DNA from 3 places in the Sporosarcina sp. P7 genome. Region 3 is predicted to be linked to each of the others. Evidence: riboswitches for the same ligand, from Rfam matches in the RefSeq annotation. Region 3 holds a riboswitch; each other region holds the start of a gene.
The links. Region 3 has a riboswitch for S-adenosylmethionine ahead of CSV60_RS04680 (O-acetylhomoserine aminocarboxypropyltransferase/cysteine synthase family protein). Riboswitches for the same ligand answer to the same signal wherever they lie in the genome.
Positions count from the first base shown of each region.

Region 1: linked by a shared signal. The riboswitch ahead of metK (methionine adenosyltransferase) and the one ahead of CSV60_RS04680 (O-acetylhomoserine aminocarboxypropyltransferase/cysteine synthase family protein) in region 3 are both predicted to bind S-adenosylmethionine.
Region 2: linked by a shared signal. The riboswitch ahead of CSV60_RS07865 (methionine ABC transporter ATP-binding protein) and the one ahead of CSV60_RS04680 (O-acetylhomoserine aminocarboxypropyltransferase/cysteine synthase family protein) in region 3 are both predicted to bind S-adenosylmethionine.

Region 1 covers NZ_PDZF01000008.1:1,916-7,626, reverse strand. The annotation lists gene CSV60_RS09155 (Fur-regulated basic protein FbpA) at 67-231, shown strand; gene CSV60_RS09150 (YkuS family protein) at 590-823, opposite strand; gene CSV60_RS09145 (hypothetical protein) at 1,027-1,644, shown strand; gene CSV60_RS09140 (DUF3891 family protein) at 1,651-2,424, shown strand; gene metK (methionine adenosyltransferase) at 2,471-3,682, opposite strand; SAM riboswitch class I at 3,859-3,978, opposite strand; gene pckA (phosphoenolpyruvate carboxykinase (ATP)) at 4,156-5,711, shown strand, end outside.
Region 2 covers NZ_PDZF01000006.1:103,768-109,478, reverse strand. The annotation lists gene CSV60_RS07885 (carboxymuconolactone decarboxylase family protein) at 86-499, shown strand; gene bluB (5,6-dimethylbenzimidazole synthase) at 765-1,412, shown strand; gene CSV60_RS07875 (tRNA dihydrouridine synthase) at 1,623-2,585, shown strand; gene CSV60_RS07870 (pyridoxal phosphate-dependent aminotransferase) at 2,713-3,879, opposite strand; SAM riboswitch class I at 4,109-4,220, shown strand; gene CSV60_RS07865 (methionine ABC transporter ATP-binding protein) at 4,336-5,349, shown strand; gene CSV60_RS07860 (methionine ABC transporter permease) at 5,342-5,711, shown strand, end outside.
Region 3 covers NZ_PDZF01000003.1:89,570-95,280, reverse strand. The annotation lists gene CSV60_RS15935 (hypothetical protein) at 114-290, opposite strand; gene CSV60_RS04685 (glycine betaine uptake BCCT transporter) at 661-2,148, shown strand; gene CSV60_RS04680 (O-acetylhomoserine aminocarboxypropyltransferase/cysteine synthase family protein) at 2,187-3,476, opposite strand; SAM riboswitch class I at 3,632-3,735, opposite strand; gene CSV60_RS04675 (sulfite exporter TauE/SafE family protein) at 4,192-4,968, opposite strand; gene CSV60_RS04670 (sulfurtransferase TusA family protein) at 5,026-5,253, opposite strand; gene CSV60_RS04665 (MBL fold metallo-hydrolase) at 5,299-5,711, opposite strand, start outside.

The DNA of each region.
Region 1 (5,711 bases), on a different contig from region 3:
TTTATACGGTTTAATTCGAGATCATAACGGCTATATTTAGAGGGGGAATCAAGGAGGAAATGCACGATGAAAACAAACAAAAAAGTAAGTGAATCAAAGCGAGACAAAATGATTGAAGAGCTCGTTTCAAATGGGGTATTTAAAATTGATGGGAAACAACTGTACGAATTACCGCTTCAATTATTAATGCAAGAATATGAAGCATTCGGTCAAGCTGACATTCAAATGTAATGAAAAGAAGACGTGCCAAATATGGCATGTCTCCTTTTCATTTACGCTAAGCAATCACACGACCATTGTGAATAGGATTTACCGGGCCGAGTGGTTTAATGTTAATCATCAGGAACAAAATCTCTTATCCAAAAAGAGTCAATGGTATTTTACTATTCTCTACACTCTTGCTCGTTAATGCTATGTGTCACATTAAACGGAGCTTTCTAACTGACAGAAACACTTTAAACAAATAGAATAGCTAGTAAAATCCCATTTGCATTGGTAACCCCCCGCCACTACTACCTGGCAAATAGAAAAACTGAAGAACCCCCTTTATTGGCTTGCTCTTCAGTCCTAAATAAATTGTATTCAATTATTAGCGATGTAATCTTTTTTCCACATCGTCTACGATGTCTTGTACAGAATTGCCTTCAATGCTCACCACGGGAAAGTCGAATTGGTCGATGTTGACGTCGCTCAAGGCACGGATTACGCCCATGTCATAGCCGCTTAGACGTTCATCACTTGCGAACATCGTCACTTCATGTCCTTTTTCCTCTAGTGCTTGTTTCACATCGTCAAATGGTACTTCTACAGCTATTTTCGCCATATTCCATTCCTCCTCAAAATACTACATGTATTTGGATAATACTTTATAATTTCCCGCTCTTACTTAAATTAAACATGGCTTCTTGTGATATGTTTATAAAATAGTAATAGTAAAACGATTTTTTTTGTGGTAAATGGGTATTTTACAGTTTAAGCTATTGAATTATTACACATAGAAGAATTTATAGAAGGAGTCGACGTGATATGTTCGGTTTAGCAGATCTCCTTAGCTTGGTAATTTCTTGTTTCATCATTTTACCTGTCGTTACATTTATAAGGGAAGCTGGCTATTTTATTATTAGTGGTCTTTTCGGTGTAAATAATGCCAGATTGACCATTGGGTCTGGACCCAGGCTCTTTAAATTCGGTGTATTTGATATACGTAAATATTATCATATAAATAGCTGGTTTACTTTTGACTCAGTCAAGAGAAAAAGTAATTTTGCTTATATATGCATATATGCTGGGCCGATTTTGATTAACGTTGTCGTGGCGCTCACAATAAATGCGCTCATTGCAAATGGTTTTTTTGAAGAGTCCAAAACATTTTGGAGCCGTTTTATATTCTACGCCTTCTATTTCGTTTTATTTGACTCCATTCCCATGAAAACCGTAAATGGGAAACCGAATAACGGTATGATTATTTATGAACTTCTACGATATGGCAAACGAATTGACTTCAATGAAGACCCCTTTATTCTCGGCACGACAGAGGCGGAAGAAATGTATCAAGAAGAAATGGATAAAATTGAAAAGGTAAAAGAAGAAATTAAAGAAGAAATCATACAAAACGATAGTTCCTCACCTGACAAGAAAGGATGAAGTAAAATGATTGTACGTGAACACGAGAAGTCATTCAGCTTCGTCCAACAACATCATCATGGACAACTTGCTGGAGAATTAATGGAACACTGGAAAAAGGATATGTTTCCTGATGATCAATGGCGTCATTCCGTATTAACTGCCATTCGTAACCACGACATCGGCTGGGCTCCTTTTGATAAACAACCTTTTTGGAATGATGCGAAATCGGCACCTTTTCGATTCACAGATTACCCACTTCTTCCAAAAACAGTACTTTATCGCCAAGGAATCGATGAGGTAGAAAAGCTTGATCACTACGCAGCAATGCTTTGTAGTTTTCATTATGAACAGTTTATACAGGGTAACGATAAAAAAGAAGCTAAGCAATTTATCGAGGGTGAACTGAATCGTCGTGAACGATTATGTAAAGAAGTCGAAGGTTTTGATAAGGAACTTTTTGAAATGCATTTTGCTTTGCTTCAGCTTGGAGACAACTTTTCCTTATATTGTTGTGTAAATGATCCAGGTGTCGACAAAGCGAATGAACATATATTCTTTCGTGATGGTATTCCTTCTACTGGTATTTTCCCTTCATTACCGATAGGACGAATTGGGATATACTTTGCAGATCAGCACACTATTAAAGTGGAGGGTTTTCCATTTAGCTATTCTTTTGATATTGAAGTAAAACAGAAGACAATCTTGAAAAAAGATATAGAGGATAAAGGATTGCAAAGGGCTTATGAAGAGGCAGACTATGAAATGATTCCTTTTCGTATTTCACCGGCAAAGAATTAAAAAGTGCAGAAAAAAGGAAATGATTCCTCTTTCTGCACTCATTACTTTATTGCTTCACACGTACTGTACTCGCAAGATCTTTCAACGCTTCCACTTTATCTGTCTGCTCCCATGGCAATTCGATATCAGTGCGGCCAAAGTGACCGTATGCTGCCGTTTGTTTGTAGATTGGACGACGTAGGTCAAGCATTTTAATAATTCCTGCCGGTCGAAGGTCAAATAATTCACGTACGAACTCTACTAATTGAGTCTCCGATAGTATACCGGTATCAAATGTATTGATCGAGATAGAAACCGGGCTAGCTACTCCAATAGCATACGCCAACTGAACTTCACAGTGCTCAGCCAGTCCAGCTGCAACGATGTTCTTTGCCACATAACGCGCTGCGTAAGAAGCCGAACGGTCCACTTTCGTAGCATCTTTCCCCGAGAATGCCCCGCCACCATGACGGGCATATCCACCATACGTATCAACGATGATTTTACGTCCAGTCAATCCAGAGTCTCCTTGAGGGCCACCAACGACAAAGCTGCCAGTAGGATTAATGAAGTATTTAGTATGCTCGTCCAATAAGTTCTTTGGAACGACTGCATCAATAACAACATTCTTTATATCCTGCTCGATTTGCTCGAGTGTTGCTTCAGGGTGATGTTGTGTGGAAATAACGATTGTGTCAATTCGCACAGGATTATTATCTTGGTCATATTCTACCGTTACTTGTGTTTTACCGTCAGGACGTAAATAGGAAATAAGTTCTTCTTTACGAGCTTGTGCCAGGCGTTGTGCCAATTTATGAGACAGGCTGATTGGCAGAGGCATTAATTCTGGCGTTTCATTACATGCATATCCAAACATCAGGCCTTGGTCTCCTGCACCGATTGCCTCTAATTCTTCATCAGACATAGAGCCTTCACGTGCTTCGAGTGCCACATTGACACTTGCAGCGATTTCGGGTGATTGCTCATCAATGGAAGTAAGTACAGCGGACGTTTCGTAATCGAAGCCGTATTTCGCACGAACATACCCAATTTCTTTAACAGTGTCGCGAACGACTTTTGGAATATCCACATACGTTGTCGTAGTGATTTCTCCCATTACTAATACGAGTCCAGTCGTTATACTCGTTTCACATGCCACACGCGCATTTGGATCTTCCGTTAGGATCGCATCTAAAATTGCATCTGAAATTTGGTCGCACATCTTGTCAGGATGGCCTTCTGTAACTGATTCTGATGTAAACAGTCGACGGTTTGTCATGTTATTTCCCCCTATATTAAGCATCATGATACGGTACTCTCATAAGTCCCTGGTAAAGTTCCACGCCTAGACGTCAAGCATATACCATAAGGATTCAGGGCTAGACAATATAAAAAGCCCTCCACTCATATTCAATCCATGAGTAAAAGGCAAAATTTCACGCGCAGCACCTTTCACTCTTATCGTCCAAGGAATTAAACCTTGCTTCAGGTTTGGCACCTTCGCGTTAGACTTACGTCTATTGCAGGTTGCCGGGTTTCACAGGGCCTGTACCCTCCACCAACTCGGGATAAGAGTATCCGTTCATGTCACATCGTATTAAAAAGTTTGGATTTTGTCAAATTATTTCTTCCAAATCACTTGAGTTTTCCATTAGTATAGATTAATATTCTTAATGTGTTATACTATTTACGAATTAGGATATTCTCAGTAAGATAAAAATAAATCGACTACGCAAAGGACGGTATGTAAACATGATATCTGCAAAAATTGATGATAGTTTAAAAAGTCTTCTTAGTGGAAGCAACGTGACGATCCAAGCGTCTGTGGCAGAACTAACGGAAAAAGCAGTGGCAAGAGGCGAAGCTAAACTTTCTGCTGACGGTGCGATCACTGCTCGTACAGGTAAATATACAGGACGCTCACCTAAGGACAAATTCATCGTTGAAGATGCAGTGTCTAAGGATAAAGTAGATTGGGGTAGCACAAACAGTCCGATTTCAGAGGAGATCTTTGATTCATTATACACAAAAGTCATCGAACATTTGAAGAAAAAAGACGAATTGTTTGTTTTTAAAGGATTTGCAGGAGCAGATAAAGACTCCCAATTGTCTATCCAGGTTATTAATGAATTAGCTTGGCAAAATCAGTTTGTTCACCAACTATTCATCCGTCCAACTGAAGAAGAATTGAAAGCACATGAATCGCAATTCACCATTTTGGCAGCCCCTTCATTTAAAGCGGATCCAAAAGTGGATGGCACAAACTCTGAAACGTTCATCATTTTATCGCTTGAAAAGCGAATTGTCTTAATTGGTGGAACAGAGTACGCTGGGGAAATGAAGAAATCTATTTTCTCTGTTATGAACTACTTACTACCCGAGCAGGATATCCTATCCATGCACTGTTCAGCAAACGTTGGAGAAGAAGGCGATGTTGCTTTGTTCTTTGGTCTATCTGGAACAGGTAAAACTACGCTTTCGGCAGATGCTGACCGTAAACTTATTGGTGACGATGAGCACGGCTGGTCTGATAATGGCGTGTTTAACATTGAAGGTGGATGTTACGCAAAATGTATTAACCTTTCTGCTGAAAAAGAACCTGAAATTTTCGGAGCCATTCGTTTCGGTGCTGTTTTAGAAAACGTAGTACTAGATGAAGAAACGCGCATTCCCGATTATGATGATAAATCATTAACTGAAAACACACGAGCTGCATATCCAATCGAAAACATTGATAATATCGTGACACCATCTGTTGCTGGTCATCCGAAGAACATCATCTTCCTTACAGCTGATGCTTCTGGCGTATTGCCTCCGATTTCTATTCTTTCAAAAGAACAGGCAATGTATCACTTCTTGAGCGGTTTCACTTCCAAACTTGCTGGAACTGAGCGTGGAATCACTGCTCCTGAACCAACATTCTCTACTTGCTTCGGTTCACCGTTCCTTCCACTCCCTGCAGCAACCTATGCAGAGATGCTTGGAAAGAAAATAGATGAGCATGGTTCAAAAGTATTCCTCGTGAATACAGGATGGACTGGCGGAATCTATGGTGTAGGTTCACGTATGAACTTAGGCTATACACGTACGATGGTACGCGCAGCAATCGCTGGTAAGTTGGATAATATAGAAACAAAGAAGAACGAAATCTTTGGATTAAATATGCCCCTTGAAATCGAAGGTGTGCCAAGCGATGTTCTACACCCTCGTGATGCTTGGGAAGATCCACAAGAATACGATAAAGAAGCAAACCGTTTGGCTGATGCTTTCCGTGAAAACTTCAAGAAGTTTTCTCATGTTTCCGAAGA
Region 2 (5,711 bases), on a different contig from region 3:
TATCGCCGCTAGTCAATGATACGGAAGAACGTGTACATACAGCTTTGATGAAATAGCGGATACTATAATCGGGGAGGTTTTGGAAATGGCGGAAGATCGGTATCAACGTGGTTTGGAAAAGTTAATGGAACTTACGTTATCGGGTGAAGATAACCCAGCAGGTGAGATGGAAATTGGAGAGAGCTTCAAAGATGTAGCACCGGATTTGACTAAGTATGTAGTGGAATTTGCGTTTGGTGATATATATTCGCGACCTGGATTGGATAATAAACAGAAGGTCCTAACGACGATTACGGCACTTGTGGCACAAGGTAAGCCGCAGATTCAGATGCATATTAAAACAGGTCTTGATGTAGGCTTGACACCAGACGAGATTATCGGTTGTATTATGCACCTCATACCGTACACAGGATTCCCGAGCGTGCTGAATGCTCTATCTGTCGCTCAAACAGTATTTGCGGAACGTGGAGTATCCATTACGAAAACGGACGAGACCTGAGCATATTTAATTCGAATGGTATATCGTAAAGTGGCTTCAACCGGTGACGTGTAAAACGGTTGAAGCCACTTTTCTAATTTTTAAGATGGACTAACTACTTTGCTGATCAACTAAAGACATAATAGCCTGAATAGGAACTGCAGTATATGTAAGTGATACTTAGTCAAATCTGTCATTCATTATATAAATTCATTATAATAAACGAGTGTTGATCAATTACAAATAGTACACTATATTGCGTAAACGACTAGGGGAGAGATATCACATGTTTTCGAAAGAAGAAAAAGATGCAATTTACAAGGTAATTTATACTAGAAGAGATGTGCGAAGTTTTTTACCAACAGCCATTCCTGAAGAGGCGATACATAACATATTAAAAGCCGCTCACCAAGCACCTTCCGTCGGCTTCATGCAACCTTGGAACTTCGTGATCATTTCATCTGATGAAATGAAAGAAAAGTTAGCTTGGGCAGCTGATAAGGAAAGACGTGCGCTAGCTATTCATTATGAAGACGAGGCAGAAAAAGAGACAAAGTTCCTTGGCTTAAAAATACAAGGATTGAAAGAAGCACCCATCACTATTTGCGTAACATGTGATCCGACTCGTGGCGGGTCACATGTCTTAGGACGTAATTCCATTCCTGAAACAGACATGTTATCGACTGCTTGCGCCATACAGAATATGTGGCTAGCAGCATGTGCAGAAGGATTGGCAATGGGCTGGGTGAGTTTTTATAAAAAAAATGATGTCCGCGATATTTTGAACATCCCCCCTCATATTGAACCGATTGCTCTTCTATCTATTGGTTATACGGAGCATTATCCTACTGCGCCTATATTAGAAACAGAGAATTGGGAAAAACGACGAAGTGTAGATGATTTAATTTTTTTAGATCAGTGGAATAAGCGATAATTGTAAAGTGGTTAGGGACTACATTTGACGTGGCCATGACAAATAGGAGTAGTTTAATCATAATTTTTGGTGATAGCTCAAAGAAGTGGAATTCATCGATGCATTTTTTGTATAATAGTAAGACTGGCATCTGTAAGGGATAAGTATATGTAATAAAACCATTTTTGCACATGCAGATGCAAGTTATGAAGAGAGGATTTGAACACAACGATGAGTACTAATTTTTGGCTTGATCTACCACGGCCATTTTTTATATTAGCACCGATGGAGGATGTGACGGATGTGGTTTTTCGTCACGTAGTAAGCGAAGCTGCACGTCCAGATGTATTCTTTACTGAATTCACAAATACGGAAAGTTTTTGTCATCCAGAAGGAATTTTCAGCGTACGCGGACGTTTGGCATTTACAGAAGACGAACAGCCAATCGTTGCACATATTTGGGGAGATAAGCCTGAACATTTCCGCGATATGAGTATTGGGATGGCGGAACTTGGTTTTAAGGGATTGGATATTAATATGGGATGCCCTGTGCCAAATGTAGCAACAAAAGGTAAAGGCAGTGGTCTGATTAACCGTCCGGAAACAGCCGCGGCAATTATTCAGGCAGCAAAAGCTGGCGGATTGCCTGTGAGTGTAAAGACTCGTCTTGGCTACACAGATATAGAAGAGTGGCATACATGGCTCAGACATGTACTGGAGCAAGATATTGCGAACTTGTCGATTCATCTTCGTACCCGTAAGGAAATGAGTAATGGGAATGCACATTGGGAATTGATTCCGGAGATCAAGAAACTTCGTGATGAAATAGCGCCTGATACACTGCTGACGATCAATGGAGATATTCTTGACCGTCAAATGGGTCTGGAGCTTGTGGAAAAATACGGTGTCGATGGAGTTATGATTGGTCGCGGAATTTTTAATAATCCATTTGCATTCGAAAAAGAGAAGAGAGAGCATGATCATAAAGAGTTACTGGATCTACTGCGTCTTCATCTGGATCTATTTGATAAATATTCGACAGAACTAGAACCGCGGCTATTTAAACCGTTACGTCGTTTTTTTAAGATTTACATTAAAGGGTTCCGTGGAGCGGCTGAACTTAGACATGAATTAATGAATACGAATACGACAGATGAAGTGCGTGCATTACTGGATAGTGTGGAACTCGATTAATACATTTTAGATAACCTTTAGCGGACATGATCTGTTTATATAAGCGAAAGCCTCCTTGCCATACCAGGAATACTGGTATGAGTAAGGAGGCTTTTTGTATCAAGAGGCAATGTGGAAGTTTATCTTGTTACTTAAATAAACCAAGCTTTTCAATACGGCGAACCGCTTCTTGCAATCGTTCTTCACTTTCTAACAACCCGACTCGAATATATCCTTCGCCGTATACACCAAATCCGTTCCCTGGCGATACTGCAACATCTGCTTTGTCCAGTAATAAGTTAGCAAAGGTTTCACTTGTAAAGCCTTCTGGGACAGGTAGCCAAGCGAAAAATGAGCCAGTAGGTGCTGTAACGTCCCAACCGATGCGTTCACATTCCGTTAGCAATACCGTCAGACGGCCTTCATAGAGCGCCACTAACTCTTCAACGCATTGTTGCGGACCTGTCAATGCTTCAATTGCCGCACGTTGAACCGCTGGGAAGATGCTAGTGAATAAATGGTCTTGCAATACGTTTAACGCTTCTATTATCTCGGAGTTACCGACTGCAAAACCGACTCGCCAGCCTGCCATATTATACATTTTGGAAAGAGATAGCATTTCAATGCCGACTTCCTTTGCTCCTTCAGTTTGTAAAAAACTAATCGGTTTCTTACCTTCAAAACCAATACCGCCATACGCAAAATCTTGTAAGACCGCAATCTGATGTTCTTTGGCAAATGCCACCGTTTTTTCATAAAACTCGGGTGTGGCTGTAACACCCGTTGGATTACTTGGATAGTTTAAGTACATGAGTTTGGCATCATTTTTCTGATCATCCGTTAAATTATCGTAATCAGGAAGAAATCCATTCTCCTTACGTAGCGGCATCGTATCATATCGAATACCTGCTAAGCTGACGCCGGATAAGTAATCAGGGTAACCCGGGTCTGGCAGCAATAATAAGTCACCTTCATTCATAATAGCAAGAGGTAGCTCCACGACACCTATTTTTGTACCGCCAAGTACCGCTACTTCTGTTTCGGGATCAATCGTGACATTGTATTCACGCTGATAATATTCAGCAACTGCTTGTTTTAAAGCAAGTGTCCCCCGAAATGGAGAGTAACCGTGTGTAGCTGGATCTTCAACGGCTTCTTGCAATGCTTTAATAATATGAGGAGGTGTTGGCTGATCAGGATTTCCACGTCCTAGGTTAATCACATCTCTGCCTTCATCCATAGCCTTTTCTATTTTATTTAATAATAATGTAAAGAAATGCGGAGGGAGTTGTTGTAATCGGTTGGATAATGCCATAGTCTATTCCTTCTTTCTTTGATAGGGTATGTGCGTTAAGTATACATAGATCATACAAGATTTTTCAATAGAAGGATTGTGATTCGATTCTAGAACATTGCGAAAATTAGTCGATAGAGATTAAAGCTGATAGAATAAGTCGGATATTCCGATAAATTGGCGTTATTCTCCTTGACAGTTGTATTAATTCAGATTAGTATATGTTTTATGCATATAATTTAATAGCAATCTCTTATCAAGAGCGACGGAGGGAAATGGCCCGATGATGTCCAGCAACCCCTTGAATAATCCAAGGAAGGTGCCAAATCCTACAGTATGGTTTTCCATCTGAGAGATAAGCTGAGAATATTTCAGTCCCTCTTTCATTTAGAAAAATGAAAGATTTTTTTATTTAGAAAGAAATTTTCTAGCCAACTGTTTATGATTATTTACTTGAATGTAGAAAGAAGTGAGACTATGATCCAAATTCAACATTTGTCTAAGGAATATCAGACAAAAGAAAAAGTGGTAAAAGGTGTAGATGACGTATCACTAGACATCGAGACAGGAGAAATATTTGGCATTGTCGGTTATTCAGGGGCCGGGAAAAGTTCACTTATACGTTGTTTGAATTTGTTGGAAAGGCCAACGAGCGGCACTATTTTAATAGATGGTGTAAACTTAACGAAACTTTCAGGGATTGAGCTTCGACAGGCACGCTTGAAGATCGGAATGATTTTTCAGCACTTTTATTTAATTAGTCAAAAGACTATTTTCGAAAATATCGCATTCGCTTTACAGGCAGCGAAAATGCCTTCAGATAAAATAGAGACACGGGTAATGGAACTTCTCGAAATGGTGGGTCTGTCGGATAAACGCAATGTATATCCTGCCCAGCTAAGTGGGGGACAGAAACAACGCGTCGGTATTGCGAGAGCGCTAGCCAATAATCCATCCGTTTTGCTTTGTGATGAAGCGACATCTGCACTGGACCCTAACACGACTATGTCCATTTTGCGATTGTTGAAAAAGATTAATCAAGAATTGAATATCACGATTGTTTTAATTACGCACGAGATGAATGTGGTAAAAGAGATTTGTGATCGCATGGCGATTATGCAAGACGGAAAAGTGATCGAAGAAGGGCCAGTATATGACATCTTTTCTCATCCAGTTCAACCATTAACGAAGGAGTTTATTAGCAGTGTGGTGTCTTACGACATTCCTGAAGCCGTCATGTCCAATTTGGTCGGTACATTGATAAAAATCACATTTAAAGGTGAAGTAGCGATGGAAGGTGTAATTTCCGATACGATGCAGAGATATAAGGTCAAAGGAAACTTCCTGCATGGTTCGATTGAATATATTCAAGAACGAGCACTTGGGATTTTCTTGATGGAATTACAAGGTGAGCGTGAAGAAGTAGAGCAAGCGATTGCATACATACTGAAACAAAACGCACAAGTGGAGGTGATCCGACAACATGTTTGATCTATCTCACATCATGGAACTCATGCCGGATATTACAAAAGCATTTGGTGAAACATTGTACATGATCGGCATCTCACTTACGATTGCGCTGATTATTGGATTGCCGCTTGGCGTTCTGTTATTTACAACGGATAGAGGATTATTTTTAGAGAACCGTGCAATTAATTCGGTTATTGGGTTTCTCGTCAACATCATTCGCTCTATCCCATTTATCATACTACTTGTGGCTCTAATACCTTTGACGAAACTGATTGTCGGAAGTACGATTGGACCAGCAGCTGCAAGTGTGTCGCTTTCCGTTGCAGCCATTCCTTTCTTTGCAAGGATTGTTGAAACATCCATGCGTGAAATTGATAAAGGAG
Region 3 (5,711 bases):
CGTGGCTACTCATACAGCAACCCGAAGTGTAAAGAGCCGATGAAAAGAATCTCTCATCGGTCTTTTTGTGAATAATATCTAGTACAACGCCCGCTATATACGCGTGCGTCTACTTACAGCTCCTGATAATCCCGCTGATAGACTCCGCCGTCTTTAACTTCTGCATGATAAAGTGCTTTCAATGCAAAGCTTTTCTCTAGCTCATGCTCTTTCATAATCGCTTTCAATTTTCTGTTTAGCTCTGGGCTACGCTTTACGAGCTGAAGCATCTTAGGCTGTGAATATTGCATGAAAATTTCCTCCTCATTACCTTTGTTTCAATAGTATAACATGGCCACTGTTCCTGTTGTGTGAAAGGAGATTGTTTGTTAAGGTAGAAATCACCCATGCGTTTCATGTATACTGTCACAAGCGCAAGGCGACTTTTTTGAGCAAGCACATGAATGGTACTACGGAAACAACTTACATATACGACGAGAAGCAAATTTTTTCGTCAATTTTATTTGTATTTGTGATGCATTTGGCAATAGACTGTCGTTTATTTAACGTTTATCTGGGCGGTTAAACGGGTACTATCAACTGTATATATGCAATTTTATTTTATTGTTTCGGTTATGTACTATGCTCTTTTCTCAGACTACATTCTAAATAGGAGGACCTATGAAAAAAATATCTACAACATTTTACATTACATTAGCGGCTGTCATATTGGCTGTGGGATACGGCGTCATTGCCCCCAAGCACTTTGAAGAAATCACATCCACTATCCAAGTCTATATTTCGGATTCATTCGGCTGGTATTACTTACTAACCGTCTCCATGTTATTCTTCATTTCGGTATACTTGATATTCAGTCCAACCGGTAAAATCCGATTAGGAAAGGATAATGACAGACCGCAGTTTTCCATGTTTTCCTGGCTGGCGATGCTATTTTCCGCTGGTATGGGAATTGGACTCGTGTTCTACGGTGCGGCCGAACCTCTTTCGCATTACGCAGTAAGTCCTGCAACAGAGGCTCCTGAAACAAAAGCTGCTTATAAAGAAGCAATGCAGTCGACCTTCTTCCACTGGGGTTTCCATGCTTGGTCTGTATATGGCATGACCGCTTTAGTATTGGCATATTTCCAGTTCCGCAAAAGACAACCCGGATTAATCTCCGTTACACTTCGTCCAATTTTTGGTGATCGCGTAGACGGAAAGCTCGGGACAGTCATTGACGTCTTCGCTATTTTTGCCACTGTTTTCGGTGTGGCGACATCACTTGGATTTGGAGCTGTCCAAATCAACGCCGGACTCAACTACTTATTTGGTATATCAATCGGCTTCTGGTCCCAGTTCTTTATCATTGCAGTGGTAACGGTATTATTCCTTGCATCCGCATGGAGTGGACTTGGTAAAGGGATTAAAATTTTATCTAATGCCAATATGGTTTTGGCATTGGCATTGTTAGTTTTCATTATTGCGCTCGGACCCACATTATTGATTTTCAACATGTTCACTGATTCCATCGGTGGCTATTTGGAGAATCTCATTCGTATGAGTTTCCGAACCGCACCACTTACCCCGGAAAATCGTGCTTGGCTCAATGGGTGGACTCTATTCTACTGGTCTTGGTGGATAGCTTGGGCACCATTTGTCGGGATGTTCATTGCCCGCGTATCAAAAGGTAGAACGATTCGCGAGTTTATGATTGGCGTACTAGTTGTTCCTACTGTGCTCAGTATGATCTGGTTCACAGCATTTGGGACGACAGCAATCGAAACGCAAAAAGCTGGCATTATCGACTTGGCTGCGAGTGCAACTGAATTGACGATCTTTGAAATGTTCAGCGAGTTACCTTTATCATTCATCATATCGATCATTGCAATCTTATTGATTACATCGTTCTTTATCACATCAGCAGATTCGGCTACATTTGTACTCGGCATGCAGTCGTCATACGGTTCATTGACTCCACCGAATAATTTGAAAGTGATATGGGGTGTCATTCAATCTGCCATCGCCATTATTCTATTATATGTTGGAGGATTGGATGCACTGCAAAACGTCATCATTATTGCCGCTTTGCCATTCTCAATCATACTCATTATGATGGTCGTTTCGCTGTTCAAATCACTTAAAGACGAGAAAAATCGAATACAACGATAGTAAAGAAAAGAACACCGTCGCAAATGCGACGGTGTTCTTTATATATATTGGTTTGCCACTTTTTCGATGGCTTGTTTCAAATCTGCAATAATATCCTCTGCAGACTCCAACCCTACAGATAAGCGGATTAGTTCTTCGCTAACGCCAGAGTCTTTCAAATCTTCCACAGACAACTGCTGATGAGTTGTGGATGCCGGATGAATGATTAATGACTTTGCATCCCCCACATTCGCAACGTGAGACCAAATTTCTACATTGTCGATTACTTGTCTTCCTGCATCGCGTCCACCTTTGATACCGAATACGATAATTGAACCATAGCCGTTTTTCAAATATTTATTTGCTAGTTCCGCTGTTGGATGATCTTCTAGGCCAGTATAGGTCACCCATTCTACTGCTGGGTGTTCTTGCAAGAATGCCGCGACTTTTTGTGCATTTTCATTGTGGCGTGGTACGCGTAAATGAAGGGTTTCCAAACCTTGTAACAAGTTGAATGCACTATCCGGTGATAGACAAGGGCCGAAGTCTCTCAACAATTGTACGCGCAGTTTCGTTGCAAAAGCTGCAGCGGCTGTATCGATTCCGTAACGTAAGCCATGATAGGATTCGTCCGGCTCTGTAAAGCCTGGGAATCTCCCTTGCGTCCAATCGAATCTCCCTGCATCCACGGCTACACCACCGATGGTCGTACCGTGTCCGCCAATCCATTTCGTCGCTGAGTGGATCACTACATCTGCACCGTACTCGATAGGATTTGATCCATAAGGAGACGGGAATGTATTATCTACTAGCAATGGAATTCCATTGTCATGTGCGATGTTCGCAACAGCTTCCACGTCAAGAACTTGCAAACTCGGGTTACCGATTGTTTCTGCAAACAATGCTTTCGTTTTATCCGTAATAGCTGCTTCAAAGTTCTTTGGATCGGACGCGTCAACAAACTTCACGTTGATGCCATAGCGTGGTAATGTCACGGCGAATAAGTTATATGTGCCACCGTAGAGATTGCTGGCTGCAACGATTTCATCGCCCGCTTCAGCGATGTTCATAATAGAAAAAGCAATCGCCGCCATTCCAGAAGACAATGCCACTGCAGCTGTTCCACCTTCTAACTGCGCGACACGCTCTTCAAAGACAGCTACTGTCGGGTTCGTAATTCTTGTATAAATATTGCCGGCTTCTTTCAAGGCAAATAAGTTTTGTGCGTGCTCCGTGTCTCTGAATACATAAGAAGTCGTACGATGAATCGGTAAGGCACGTGAGCCTGTTTCTGGATCCGGCTTTTGCCCTCCGTGTAATAATATCGTTTCTGGCTGTAAATTCGTCATAACCATTCCCCTTTTTTATGTATTGATGGAACACCGAAACTCCTCGGACAACTTCCTCCTAGAACTAGACAAGAAAAGCATAAGAGGACGGTTCGCTAAGTACAGAAAAAGCCATCTTCCATAATAAGAAGAGGGCTCTGCTTTCGCTCATTCCTCCCTTATCTTCCAAACTATTGAAAGTTTGTAGGAAGTAGCACCTTTGCTTTCGCCGGTTGCCGGGCATCACAGGGCCTAATCCCTCCGCCTCTCTTGATAAGAGTATGTCTATTCGTTTTCCATCGTTGAAAAATAGTATACGGCTATTCCTAGTCTATTGCAAGGTAATTTAATTGAATGTTTTGAAGTCAATATTAATTTTAATACCTTGCAATGAAAGTAATAAACGTGAAAGCACCGTTGATCGACGTTCCAGGCGGACGCTTTCCCGAGGGCGTGGCTTGAACTTCCTCGTGCGCTTCGCTTCTGCGGGATCTCAAGGCGCACGCTGATCCTGCGGGAAGAGCCGTAACGAAGAACGGCTTTTGCACTCGCCGCCTTCCACTTACGATCAACTAGTTTACGTCCTTGATTATTTTGACTTATAATGACTTACACATTTACTAAACGGGAGCTACCTGCAAGAGGCGAAGTGCGTTTAATGATGTTCCACTTATGACTTCACCAAAAAAACCGCCAGCACAAGTTCATTGAACGATGTGCTGGCGATTTTGATTGGTTAGAATATGTCCCACCATATTTTCACAGCGGAAGCCATGATGAGTACGGCTAGAATGCTTTGTAGTACTTTGGTGTTTACTTTCCGGCTCACTTTTACACCGATCGGAGCGGCAATGATGCTAGCGATAATCAGAACAACAGCTGGTCCATAGGGTACTTGGCCTGTTAAGAGCTTGCCTGATGCCGAGCCCACCGATGACAACAGCGTAATTGCTAGGGAAGTAGCAATCGTGACGCGTGTGGGGATTTTTAGTATCACGAGCATAATCGGTACCACGATAAATGCGCCGCCAGCTCCGACGATTCCAGCCGCCAAGCCGACGATAAAGGCTGCACTTGAAGCAATGAAGCGATTGAATGTAATCTCATCGATCGGCTGATTGTCGAGTCCTTTTTTTGGTATAAACATCATAATAGCCGCCATGACGGCTAGAATACCGTAGATTACGTTGACGGTAGCTTCTGAAAGCATACTAGACCCAGCACCGCCAAGTACACTGCCGACTAATACACTGATTCCCATATAAAGAACGAGTGGCTTCAAGATCAGATTACTCTTTCTATACGCTATAACGCCTGAAAGTGATGCAAAGAAAACTTCCATTGCAGTAATTCCGGCTACTTCATGTGGTGTAAATGCAGCAAAACCAAGTAATGCAGGAATAAATAGCAACATTGGATATTTGACAATTGCGCCACCGATTCCAATCATACCGGAAAGGAATGAGCCGACGAATCCAATGAGGAAGATTGTGATAATAAATGGAATTGTCATGATGTCCTCCCTTCTTCCCGACTTAAGAGGGAGACAGCCATTCCCTCTATCCTTAGTTTAACCTTTTTGGATCCAGAATTTAAAGACATCAGACTCTTGTTGCTGCTCTTTTATTTCATGATTGCCAGAAGCAGCCCATGCTGTCAGGTCGGATACTGATCCTTTATCTGTCGTATGAATCTCAAGAACTTCTCCTGTTTGCATATCCTTCATTGCTTTCTTTGCCCGTACGATTGGCATTGGACATGCCAGGCCTTTTGCATCTAAAAATGTTGTTGTATTCATATATATCTTCTCCTTTAGTTTTTTTATATAAATTAAAATACCTATTTACCGTACCGCACAGCGATTCGGGCCAATCTCCATCTCGCGTTGCGTTTCCTCGTCAGGCTGGATTTTCCCCATGTTCGTCTCGCGGATTTCCTGATACGCGTTAGGCTGTGGAGGCAAGTTCCCCGTGACTAACTCTCTAAACTCTTTTTCATCCTCAATGTTCAAGCCGTGATTTTGCTCATACAATACGCCGAGCTTCTCCGACACGCTACCGTCTTCATTCAACTCGTCTATAATCATGAAGTGAGCTGGTAAGACAGTTAAATCCTTCGACAATTCTTTATAGCGGCTATACAATGACTCACGCAAGTCGCCTACCCAATCTTCTGCTAAACCTGCTAAATCAGGACGTCCAATCGAATCAATGAACAAAATATCACCTGTCATCAAATAACTGTCGTCTACGATAA